DNA from 3 places in the Streptomyces monticola genome. Region 3 is predicted to be linked to each of the others. Evidence: predicted binding sites of a transcription regulator. Region 3 holds the regulator's gene; each other region holds the start of a gene.
The links. The regulator HrcA, encoded in region 3, represses chaperone genes, less so after heat shock. The targets are predictions, from matches to a motif close to TTNGCACTCNGNNNNNCNGAGTGCNAA.
Positions count from the first base shown of each region.

Region 1 (3,274 bases), on a different contig from region 3:
CTTCTCCTTCAGCTCCACCTCGGTGGCGGCGCCGACGCTGATCACGCACACGCCGCCGGCCAGCTTCGCGAGGCGCTCCTGGAGCTTCTCGCGGTCCCAGTCGGAGTCCGTGGCCTCGATCTCGGCCTTGATCTGGGCGACGCGGCCGTCGACGTCGGCCTTCTGGCCGCCGCCGTCGACGATCGTGGTGTCGTCCTTGGTGATGGTGACGCGGCGGGCGGTGCCGAGCACGTCGAGACCGGCCTGGTCGAGCTTGAGGCCGACCTCCTCGGCGATGACGGTGGCACCGGTGAGGGTGGCCATGTCGCCGAGCATCGCCTTGCGGCGGTCGCCGAAGCCGGGCGCCTTGACGGCGACGGCGTTGAAGGTGCCGCGGATCTTGTTCACGACGAGAGTGGAGAGCGCCTCACCCTCGACGTCCTCGGCGATGATCAGGAGCGGCTTGGAGCCACCGGCCTGGATGACCTTCTCCAGGAGCGGGAGCATGTCCTGGATCGAGGAGATCTTGCCCTGGTGGATCAGGATGTACGGGTCGTCGAGGACGGCCTCCATACGCTCCTGGTCGGTCACGAAGTAGTGGGACAGGTAGCCCTTGTCGAAGGCCATGCCCTCGGTGAAGTCGAGCTCCACGCCGAAGGTGTTGGACTCCTCGACGGTGATGACACCGTCCTTGCCGACCTTGTCCATGGCCTCGGCGATCAGCTCGCCGATCTGCTTGTCCTGGGCGGACAGCGCGGCCACGGCGGCGATGTCGGACTTGGAGTCGATGGGACGCGCGGTGGCGAGCAGGTCGTCGGAGACGGCCTTGACCGCGGCGTCGATGCCCTTCTTCAGGGCGGCCGGGGAGGCACCCGCGGCCACGTTGCGCAGGCCCTCGCGGACCAGGGCCTGGGCCAGCACGGTGGCGGTGGTGGTGCCGTCACCCGCGATGTCGTTGGTCTTGGTCGCCACCTCCTTCACCAGCTGGGCGCCGAGGTTCTCGTACGGGTCCTCGACCTCGACCTCACGGGCGATGGTGACGCCGTCGTTGGTGATGGTGGGGGCGCCGAACTTCTTGTCGATGACGACATTGCGGCCCTTGGGGCCGATGGTCACCTTGACGGTGTCGGCAAGCTTGTTGACGCCGCGCTCGAGGGCGCGACGGGCGTCCTCGTCGAACTTCAGGATCTTCGCCATGGAGCTGAATCAGTCCTCTCGAAAATGAACTGCGCCCCTGGCGCCCGGCTTCTTAATTGTCGCGGGGGCCAAGGGCGCAGCTCAAAAGCAAAACCGGTGAATTACTTCTCGACGATCGCGAGCACGTCGCGGGCCGAAAGGACGAGGTACTCCTCGCCGCTGTACTTCACCTCGGTGCCGCCGTACTTGCTGTACAGCACGATGTCGCCGGTCTTGACGTCGAGCGGAAGACGCTCGCCGTTCTCGAAACGGCCCGGGCCCACGGCCAGGACGACGCCCTCCTGGGGCTTCTCCTTGGCGGTGTCCGGAATAACCAGGCCAGAGGCCGTGGTCTGCTCTGCGTCGAGCGGCTGGACCACAATGCGGTCCTCGAGCGGCTTGATGGCAACCTTGGAGCTGGCGGTCGTCACGATCCGACCTCCCCCTTCGGAGATCTCACGGGGTTAACTGTCTGAGGTGGCGACCAGGTGGATCCGTCGTCGCGGGTGCCGGACCTGCCCGTCGCTGTGTTGGCACTCTCCAGTGGTGAGTGCCAGACCCGAGACTATGACTGCGATTAGCACTCGGTCAAGCGGAGTGCCAATCGCCGACCTGTACGGGGGGATGAATCACCACCGGCAGGCCTCGATTTCGCAACGTTCCGGCGGACGCCACGGTTCCGTACGACAGTCCTGGCATGCGGGAGGGCAGCGGGCGCGAGGCATGGCGGCGGAGGGCGGGCGATGCGCTGCTCGCCGTACTCCTGCTCGTCGGCGATGTCGCCGCGCTGGGCGCGGCGACGGTCATGGCCGGTATCCACCGCTGGAGCACGGGGCCGGTCCCGGGCATGGACCGGCTGCCCTACCTGACCACCGGGCCGGTCGCCGCGGTCATCGCGCTCAGCGGCGCCGTGCTCCTTCGGGGCGGGCTCAAGGCGTCCGGCGGGCTCCAGGTGGCGGTGAGCCTGCTGGCCATCGGCGCCCTGCTGATCGGCGGCGTCGCCGCCTACCGCGAACAGCGGCCCGAGCCCGCGCCGTCCACGTACGACCCCGGCCACACCGGCCGGCAGTGCCGCAGCGGCGGCGACAACAGCGAGTGTCTCGGCGGGTGACCGCAGCCGCCATCCCCGACGGGTGACCGCAGCCGCCGTCCCGGCGGGTGATCTCGATCGCAGGGGCGGGCGGAACCGTTGCGGGGGAAGTCACGTCCTCCACCTTGTGAAGATAAAGCGCCTTAAAGCGGAGCAGATCGGACAGGAAGCCGATTCCTCGGCCGCCACCGTCGGCCGCCGCAGCTCCCCCGCCGCGCTCTCGCACCGGCGTACCGAAGCCCTGCTCCTGGCGCTGACTGTCGCGGTCACCGTCTTCGGGCATGCCTATGTCGGGCTCGCGACCCATGGTCAACTGCCTGCGAATCTGGCCCAGTTCACGGCCAGCATGTCGTTGCTCGCGCTGGCCGGGCATCTGGCGGTGCGACGGTTCGCGGCGTATGCCGATCCGCTGATCCTGCCCATCGCGACGCTGCTCACCGGGCTCGGTCTGATCCTGCTGCACCGCCTGGACACCACGTACGCGGAGAAGTTCAAGAACGCGACCCCCACCGCGGGCGGGCAGCTGCTGTGGTCCGTGATCGGGGTCGCGGTCTGCATCGGGGTCCTGGTGGCGCTGCGCGACCACCGGCGGCTGCAGCGCTACATCTATCTGACGATGGCCGTCGCCCTGGTGCTCCTTATGGCACCCGCCTTCTTCCCCGGCGACACCTACGGCGCCAAGCGCTGGATCTATCTCGGCAGTCTGTCCTTCCAGCCCGGCGAGTTCGTGAAGATCATGATCGCGGTGTTCTTCGCGGGCTATCTGACCCTGAACCGGGACGCCCTCGCCCTGACCGGCCGCAAGCTGCTCGGTGTGCGGCTGCCCCCGGGGCGGCAGCTCGCGCCGATCCTGACCGTCTGGGTGGTCAGCCTGCTCGTGCTCGTCTTCGAGCGGGACCTGGGCACCTCGCTGATCTTCTTCGGGCTCTTCGTGGTGATGCTGTACGCGGCCACGGAGCGGCCCGGCTGGATCCTGTGCGGCGTGACCCTGGCCGCGGTCGGCGCCTTCGTGGTCGGCTCGCTGCAGCC
Region 1 is NZ_JBHTCF010000011.1:202,755-206,028, forward strand. Features, by position in the region: gene groL (chaperonin GroEL) at 1-1,176, opposite strand, end outside; gene groES (co-chaperone GroES) at 1,278-1,586, opposite strand; gene ACFQVC_RS24930 (DUF6234 family protein) at 1,853-2,266, shown strand; gene ACFQVC_RS24935 (FtsW/RodA/SpoVE family cell cycle protein) at 2,403-3,274, shown strand, end outside.
Region 1: a site for HrcA is predicted at 1,733-1,759, ahead of groES (co-chaperone GroES). Genes of this name have one in related genera too.

Region 2 (3,274 bases), on a different contig from region 3:
GCCTCGTCACCCTCGAGCTCCAGCTTCTCGAAGACCGAGGAGGCCTGCAGCAGGGCCACGCCACCGCCGGCGACGATGCCCTCCTCGACGGCCGCCTTCGCGTTGCGAACGGCGTCCTCGATGCGGTGCTTGCGCTCCTTGAGCTCGACCTCGGTCGCGGCACCGGCCTTGATGACGGCCACGCCGCCGGCCAGCTTCGCGAGGCGCTCCTGGAGCTTCTCGCGGTCGTAGTCCGAGTCGGACTGCTCGATCTCGGCGCGGATCTGGTTCACGCGGCCGTTGACCTGGTCGCTGTCGCCGGCACCGTCGACGATGGTGGTCTCGTCCTTGGTGATGACGACCTTGCGGGCGCGGCCGAGCAGGTCGATCGTGGCGTTCTCGAGCTTGAGGCCGACCTCCTCGGAGATGACCTCGCCGCCGGTGAGGATGGCGATGTCGTTCAGCATCGCCTTGCGGCGGTCACCGAAGCCCGGGGCCTTGACGGCGACGGACTTGAAGGTGCCACGGATCTTGTTGACGACCAGCGTGGACAGGGCCTCGCCCTCGACGTCCTCGGCGATGATCAGCAGCGGCTTGCCGGACTGCATGACCTTCTCCAGGAGCGGCAGCAGGTCCTTGACGTTGCCGATCTTGGAGTTGGCGATCAGGATGTACGGGTCCTCGAGCGAGGCCTCCATACGCTCCATGTCGGTGGCGAAGTACGCCGAGATGTAGCCCTTGTCGAAGCGCATACCCTCGGTGAGCTCCAGCTCCAGACCGAAGGTCTGGGACTCCTCGACGGTGATGACGCCTTCCTTGCCGACCTTGTCCATGGCCTCGGCGATGAGCTCGCCGATCTGGGCGTCGGCGGCGGAGATGGAGGCGGTGGAGGCGATCTGCTCCTTGGTCTCGACCTCCTTGGCCTGGTCGAGCAGGGCGGCGGAGACGGCCTCGACGGCCTTCTCGATACCGCGCTTCAGGGCCATCGGGTTGGCACCCGCGGCGACGTTGCGCAGGCCCTCCTTGACGAGCGCCTGGGCGAGAACGGTGGCCGTGGTCGTACCGTCACCGGCGACGTCGTCCGTCTTCTTGGCGACTTCCTTGACCAGCTCGGCGCCGATCTTCTCGTACGGGTCCTCGAGCTCGATCTCCTTGGCGATGGAAACACCATCGTTGGTGATCGTGGGGGCGCCCCACTTCTTCTCGAGGACGACGTTGCGACCCTTGGGGCCCAGGGTCACCTTGACGGCGTCGGCGAGCTGGTTCATGCCGCGCTCGAGGCCGCGCCGTGCCTCCTCGTCGAACGCGATGATCTTGGCCATGTGAAGTGGTCCTCCCGGACAGGGGTGGAATGCTCCGGACCGCGCCAGCGCCCGCGACGGACGGCCTGCAGTCCTTGTGGTTCCTTGCCCCACCCGGCCTGCGGGCCTCACTGACCCAGCCCACGTTGTGAAGAGTGACAGCCTGTCACTCTCACCTTCAGAGTGCTAACGCCAATGATTAGCACTCGCCCTGGTCGAGTGCAAGCGAGTCCCACGAAAGTGCAGCTCACAGCGTTCCGGACACACACCGGAGACACAGAAGGACCCGCACCCCGAGGGGTGCGGGTCCTCCTTCACGTCGCTGCAGTCAGTCGCGTCGGCGCGATCAGGCAGTCACGCGGACCATGTCCGCCTGCGGCCCCTTCTGGCCCTGCGAGATCTCGAACTCGACCCGCTGGCCCTCTTCCAGGGTGCGGTAGCCGTCCATCTGAATCGCGCTGTAGTGGACGAATACATCCGCACCACCGTCGACCGCGATGAAGCCGTACCCCTTCTCCGCGTTGAACCACTTGACGGTGCCCTGAGCCATGCCTAACTCCCCTATTACTGGCCCTTGCACAGATCCGCACTTCGCGGATCCGGGTCAGACCTCACCCCCCGACAGGTGGGGGTGTGCGCCGGAACGCGTCGACCGCCGCTGAATGTATCTGTCCAACTGCCGTCTGCAACAGGTCAATCGGACGAGAATTCTGGGCACGACCGATCGGTTATATACGGAGGATTCACCGTAAGACGGCCCAACTCGGGCCAGGCAAAGCGAACAAACCGTGCAAATAGCGTGAGTTCTTTGGCTACAAGTTGTCGGCAAACCGGGGAGTTCTCATATGCACCCGGCACACGCGAAGCCAAAAGCGGAACAGCTTTCCCAACTGTATCGCGCTCAACCAAGCAGAATTGCCCCCTCCGCTTCTCGGGCGGAGAGGGCAATTCCGGTAACGCTGCGTATGTATTCGCCGTCGGCGATAAACGCTCGGTAAACGGTCAGCAGCCGCCCGCGACGGCCGGAATGATCGAGACGCCGGCACCGTCCGGAGTCGCCGTCTCAAGACCCTGCTCGAAACGGACGTCGTCGTCGTTCACGTACACGTTCACGAACCGGCGCAGCTTGCCCTGGTCGTCGAGGACGCGGGCGGCGATACCGGTGTGGTTCTTCTCCAGGTCCGCGATGACCTCGCCGAGGGTGCCGCCCTCGGCGGCGACCTCGGCCTGACCGCCGGTGTAGGTGCGCAGGATGGTGGGGATGCGGACGTTGACGCTCATGGGGTTCACCTCTGGGTCCGGGGGCGGAGCACCCCGGTTACGGGAAGGGCGGGGTCGGGAAGCTAAGGGAATTCAGGCCAGACCGGCGGCGCGGAACGCGTCAAGCGAAGGCTTGATGGTGGCCGTGGCCTGCGAGGTCTCCGCGACGGCGTCGAGGGTCTTCAGGCCGTCACCGGTGTTGAGGACGACCGTGGTCAGCGACGGATCCAGCTGACCGCTCTCGACCAGCTTCTTCGTGACACCGACGGTCACACCCCCCGCGGTCTCCGCGAAGATCCCCTCGGTCCGGGCCAGCAGCTTGATCGCGTCCACGACCTGCTCGTCGTTCACGTCCTCGACCGCACCGCCCGTGCGACGGGCGATGTCCAGGACGTAGGGACCGTCGGCCGGGTTGCCGATGGCGAGCGACTTGGCGATGGTGTCCGGCTTCTGCGGGCGTACGACGTCGTGGCCGGCCTTGAAGGCCGTCGACACCGGGGAGCAGCCCTCGGCCTGGGCGCCGAAGATCTTGTACGGCTTGTCCTCGACCAGCCCGAGCTTGATCAGCTCCTGCAGCCCCTTGTCGATCTTCGTGAGCTGCGAGCCGGACGCGATCGGGATGACGAGCTGGTCGGGCAGGACCCAGCCCAGCTGCTCGCAGATCTCGTACGCGAGGGTCTTGGAGCCCTCGCCGTAGTACGGCCGGAGGTTCACATTGACGAAGCCCCAGCCCT
Region 2 is NZ_JBHTCF010000007.1:336,453-339,726, forward strand. Features, by position in the region: gene groL (chaperonin GroEL) at 1-1,301, opposite strand, end outside; gene ACFQVC_RS19510 (cold-shock protein) at 1,627-1,830, opposite strand; gene ACFQVC_RS19515 (MoaD/ThiS family protein) at 2,283-2,561, opposite strand; gene thrC (threonine synthase) at 2,634-3,274, opposite strand, start outside.
Region 2: a site for HrcA is predicted at 1,480-1,506, ahead of groL (chaperonin GroEL). Genes of this name have one in related genera too.

Region 3 (3,274 bases):
TGATCTCCTGGTACATACCGTCGGCGGTCTTGTACCCGGCGGCCAGGAAGCCGAGGCCGCCGGCTTCACAGACGGACGCGGCGAGGGAGGGGCAGGATGCGCCACCGGCCATGGGGGCCTGCACGATCGGATACGGACTGAGATCGGTCAGTGCGGTGGACATGACCGCATGGTTTCACGTCCACCGCCCTGCTCCGAACCGAGCCCGCACCCAGGAGCACCGAACGGCTCAGCACCCCCGGGCGACACACTCACCGGGCAACTCACCGCCCGTTGAACGCATCCTTCAACCGAGAAAAGAGCCCTTGCTGCCCGGGCTGGCTGTGCTCACCCGGGGGTCAACCCCCGGACCCCCCGGCCGCACAACTCACCGCCCGTTGAACGCATCCTTCAACCGAGAAAAGAGCCCTTGCTGCCCGGGCTGGAACTGCCCCGTGGGGCGCTCCTCGCCGCGCAGGGCCGCCAGCTCCCGCAGGAGCCGCTCCTGCTCGGGGTCCAGCTTGCTGGGGGTGAGCACCTCGACGTGCACGATGAGGTCACCGCGCCCGCCGCCCCGCAGATGCGTTACGCCTCGCTGGTGCAGCGGGATCGACTGTCCGGACTGGGTGCCGGGCCGGATGTCGACCTCCTCCATTCCGTCCAGGGTCTCCAGCGGCACCTGCGTGCCGAGCGCGGCCGCCGTCATCGGAATGGTGACCGTGCAGTGCAGATCGTCGCCGCGCCGCTGGAAGACGGGGTGCGGCAGCTCGTGGATCTCGACGTAGAGGTCACCGGCGGGGCCGCCACCGGGGCCGACCTCGCCTTCGCCCGCGAGCTGGATCCGGGTGCCGTTGTCCACACCGGCCGGGATCTTGACCGTGAGCGTGCGACGGGACCGGATCCGGCCGTCGCCCGCGCACTCCGGGCAGGGCGTGGGCACGACCGTGCCGAAGCCCTGGCACTGCGGGCACGGGCGCGAGGTCATGACCTGGCCCAGGAAGGACCGGGTGACCTGCGAGACCTCACCGCGGCCGCGGCACATGTCACAGGTCTGCGCGGAGGTGCCGGGCGCGGCACCCTCACCGGAGCACGTCGTACAGACGACGGCCGTGTCGACCTGGATGTCCTTGGTGGTACCGAAGGCCGCCTCGTCCAGCTCGATCTCGAGCCGGATCATGGCGTCCTGGCCACGGCGGGTGCGGGACCGCGGACCGCGCTGGGACGCCGTACCGAAGAAGGCGTCCATGATGTCCGAGAAGTTCCCGAAGCCACCCGCGCCGAAGCCACCGGCACCGCCGCCGCCCGCCTGGGACAGCGGGTCGCCGCCGAGGTCGTAGACCTGCTTCTTCTGCGGGTCCGACAACACCTCGTACGCGGCGTTGATCTCCTTGAAGCGCTCCTGCGTCTTCGGATCGGGGTTCACATCCGGGTGGAGCTCACGCGCCAGCCTCCGGAAGGCCTTCTTGATCTCGTCCTGGGAAGCGTCGCGGCGCACGCCGAGTACGGCGTAGTAGTCCGTGGCCACTTACGACTCCGCCAGGATCTGTCCGACGTAACGTGCCACTGCGCGTACCGCTCCCATCGTTCCCGGGTAATCCATCCGCGTCGGTCCTACGACGCCGAGCTTGGCGACTGCCTCGCCGCCCGAACCGTAGCCGACCGATACGACGGACGTGGAGTTGAGCCCCTCATGGGCGTTCTCATGCCCGATGCGTACTGTCATGCCCGAGTCCTTGGCCTCGCCGAGCAGCTTGAGGAGCACGACCTGCTCCTCGAGTGCTTCGAGCACCGGCCGGATCACGAGCGGGAAATCATGCCCGAAGCGCGTCAGATTGGAAGTGCCGCCAATCATCAGCCGCTCTTCGGTGTCCTCGACCAGCGTCTCGAGGAGTGTCGCGAGGACCGTCGAGACGGTGCCGCGGTCCTCCGCCTCGAACGACTCCGGCAGGTCCTGCACCAGCTGCGGCACATCCGAGAAACGGCGTCCCGCGACCCTGCTGTTGAGCCGTGCCCGCAGATCGGCGAGCGAGGTCTCGCCGAAGGGCGACGGGCAGTCGACATGCCGCTGCTCGACCCGCCCCGTGTCCGTGATCACCACGAGCATCAGGCGTGCGGGCGCGAGCGAGAGCAGCTCGACATGGCGCACCGTCGACCGCGTCAGGGACGGGTACTGCACCACGGCGACCTGCCGGGTCAGCTGCGCGAGCAGCCGCACGGTCCGCCCCACGACGTCGTCGAGGTCGACCGCGCCGTCGAGGAAGTTCTGGATGGCCCGCCGCTCGGCGGCCGACAGGGGCTTGACCCCGGCCAGCTTGTCGACGAACAGGCGGTAGCCCTTGTCCGTGGGAATCCGCCCGGCGCTCGTGTGCGGCTGGGCGATAAACCCTTCTTCTTCCAGGGCCGCCATGTCATTGCGCACGGTGGCCGGAGAGACACCGAGCCGGTGCCGCTCGGTCAGGGCCTTGGAGCCGACGGGCTCCTCGGTGCCGACGTAGTCCTGGACGATGGCGCGCAGCACCTCGAGCCTGCGTTCGTTGAGCATCCGCGCACACCTCCCTGATGTCGTCCCCGCGGCCCTTCCGCCGCTTGTCTGGCACTCACCTCGGGCGAGTGCCAGCATTGCACCGGCCCAGTGTACGGCCGGACAGTACAGGCCCGGCAAGGGCGGTGGCACCAAGGCCGTGCCAGGCCACGCGCGCGGGGTTAGCGTCTCCCTATGCGGTTGACTTGGGAAGAGCCGTACGCGTCCGACTGGGAACAGCTGTCCCCCGCCGTCGCCCGGCGTCGGCTGCCGGTCTGGGACTGCACGGTGGGCCTGGTCGCGGGCGCGGACGCGGCCCTGATGATCGACACCGGCTCGACGCTGCGGGAGGGTGCAGAGCTGCGCACCCAGGCCAGGGGCCTGCTCGGCGGCGCCCGCGTCACCCACGTCGCGCTCACCCATCCGCACTTCGACCATGTCCTGGGGGCCGCGGCCTTCTCCGGCGTGGAGGTGTACGGGGCGGTGGGCATCGACACGGTCTTCGAGCGCGGCCGCGACGAGCTGGCCGCGGACGCGGTGCGCCATGGCGTCGACCGGCACGCGGCGGGCGAGGCCGCCGACCTTCTCGTGCACCCGCATCACCTGGTGTGCGGCGAGTGGACGCTCGACCTGGGCGGCGGAACGCGGGTGCTGCTCGCGAACGTCGGCCCCGGCCACACGGGCCATGACCTCGCCGTCCTCGTACCCGGCACCGACGGCTCCCCCGAGATCGTCTTCTGCGGCGACCTGGTCGAGGAGTCCGGTGAGCCACAG
Region 3 is NZ_JBHTCF010000005.1:408,285-411,558, reverse strand. Features, by position in the region: gene ACFQVC_RS15435 (nitronate monooxygenase) at 1-163, opposite strand, end outside; gene dnaJ (molecular chaperone DnaJ) at 368-1,504, opposite strand; gene hrcA (heat-inducible transcriptional repressor HrcA) at 1,505-2,521, opposite strand; gene ACFQVC_RS15420 (MBL fold metallo-hydrolase) at 2,696-3,274, shown strand, end outside.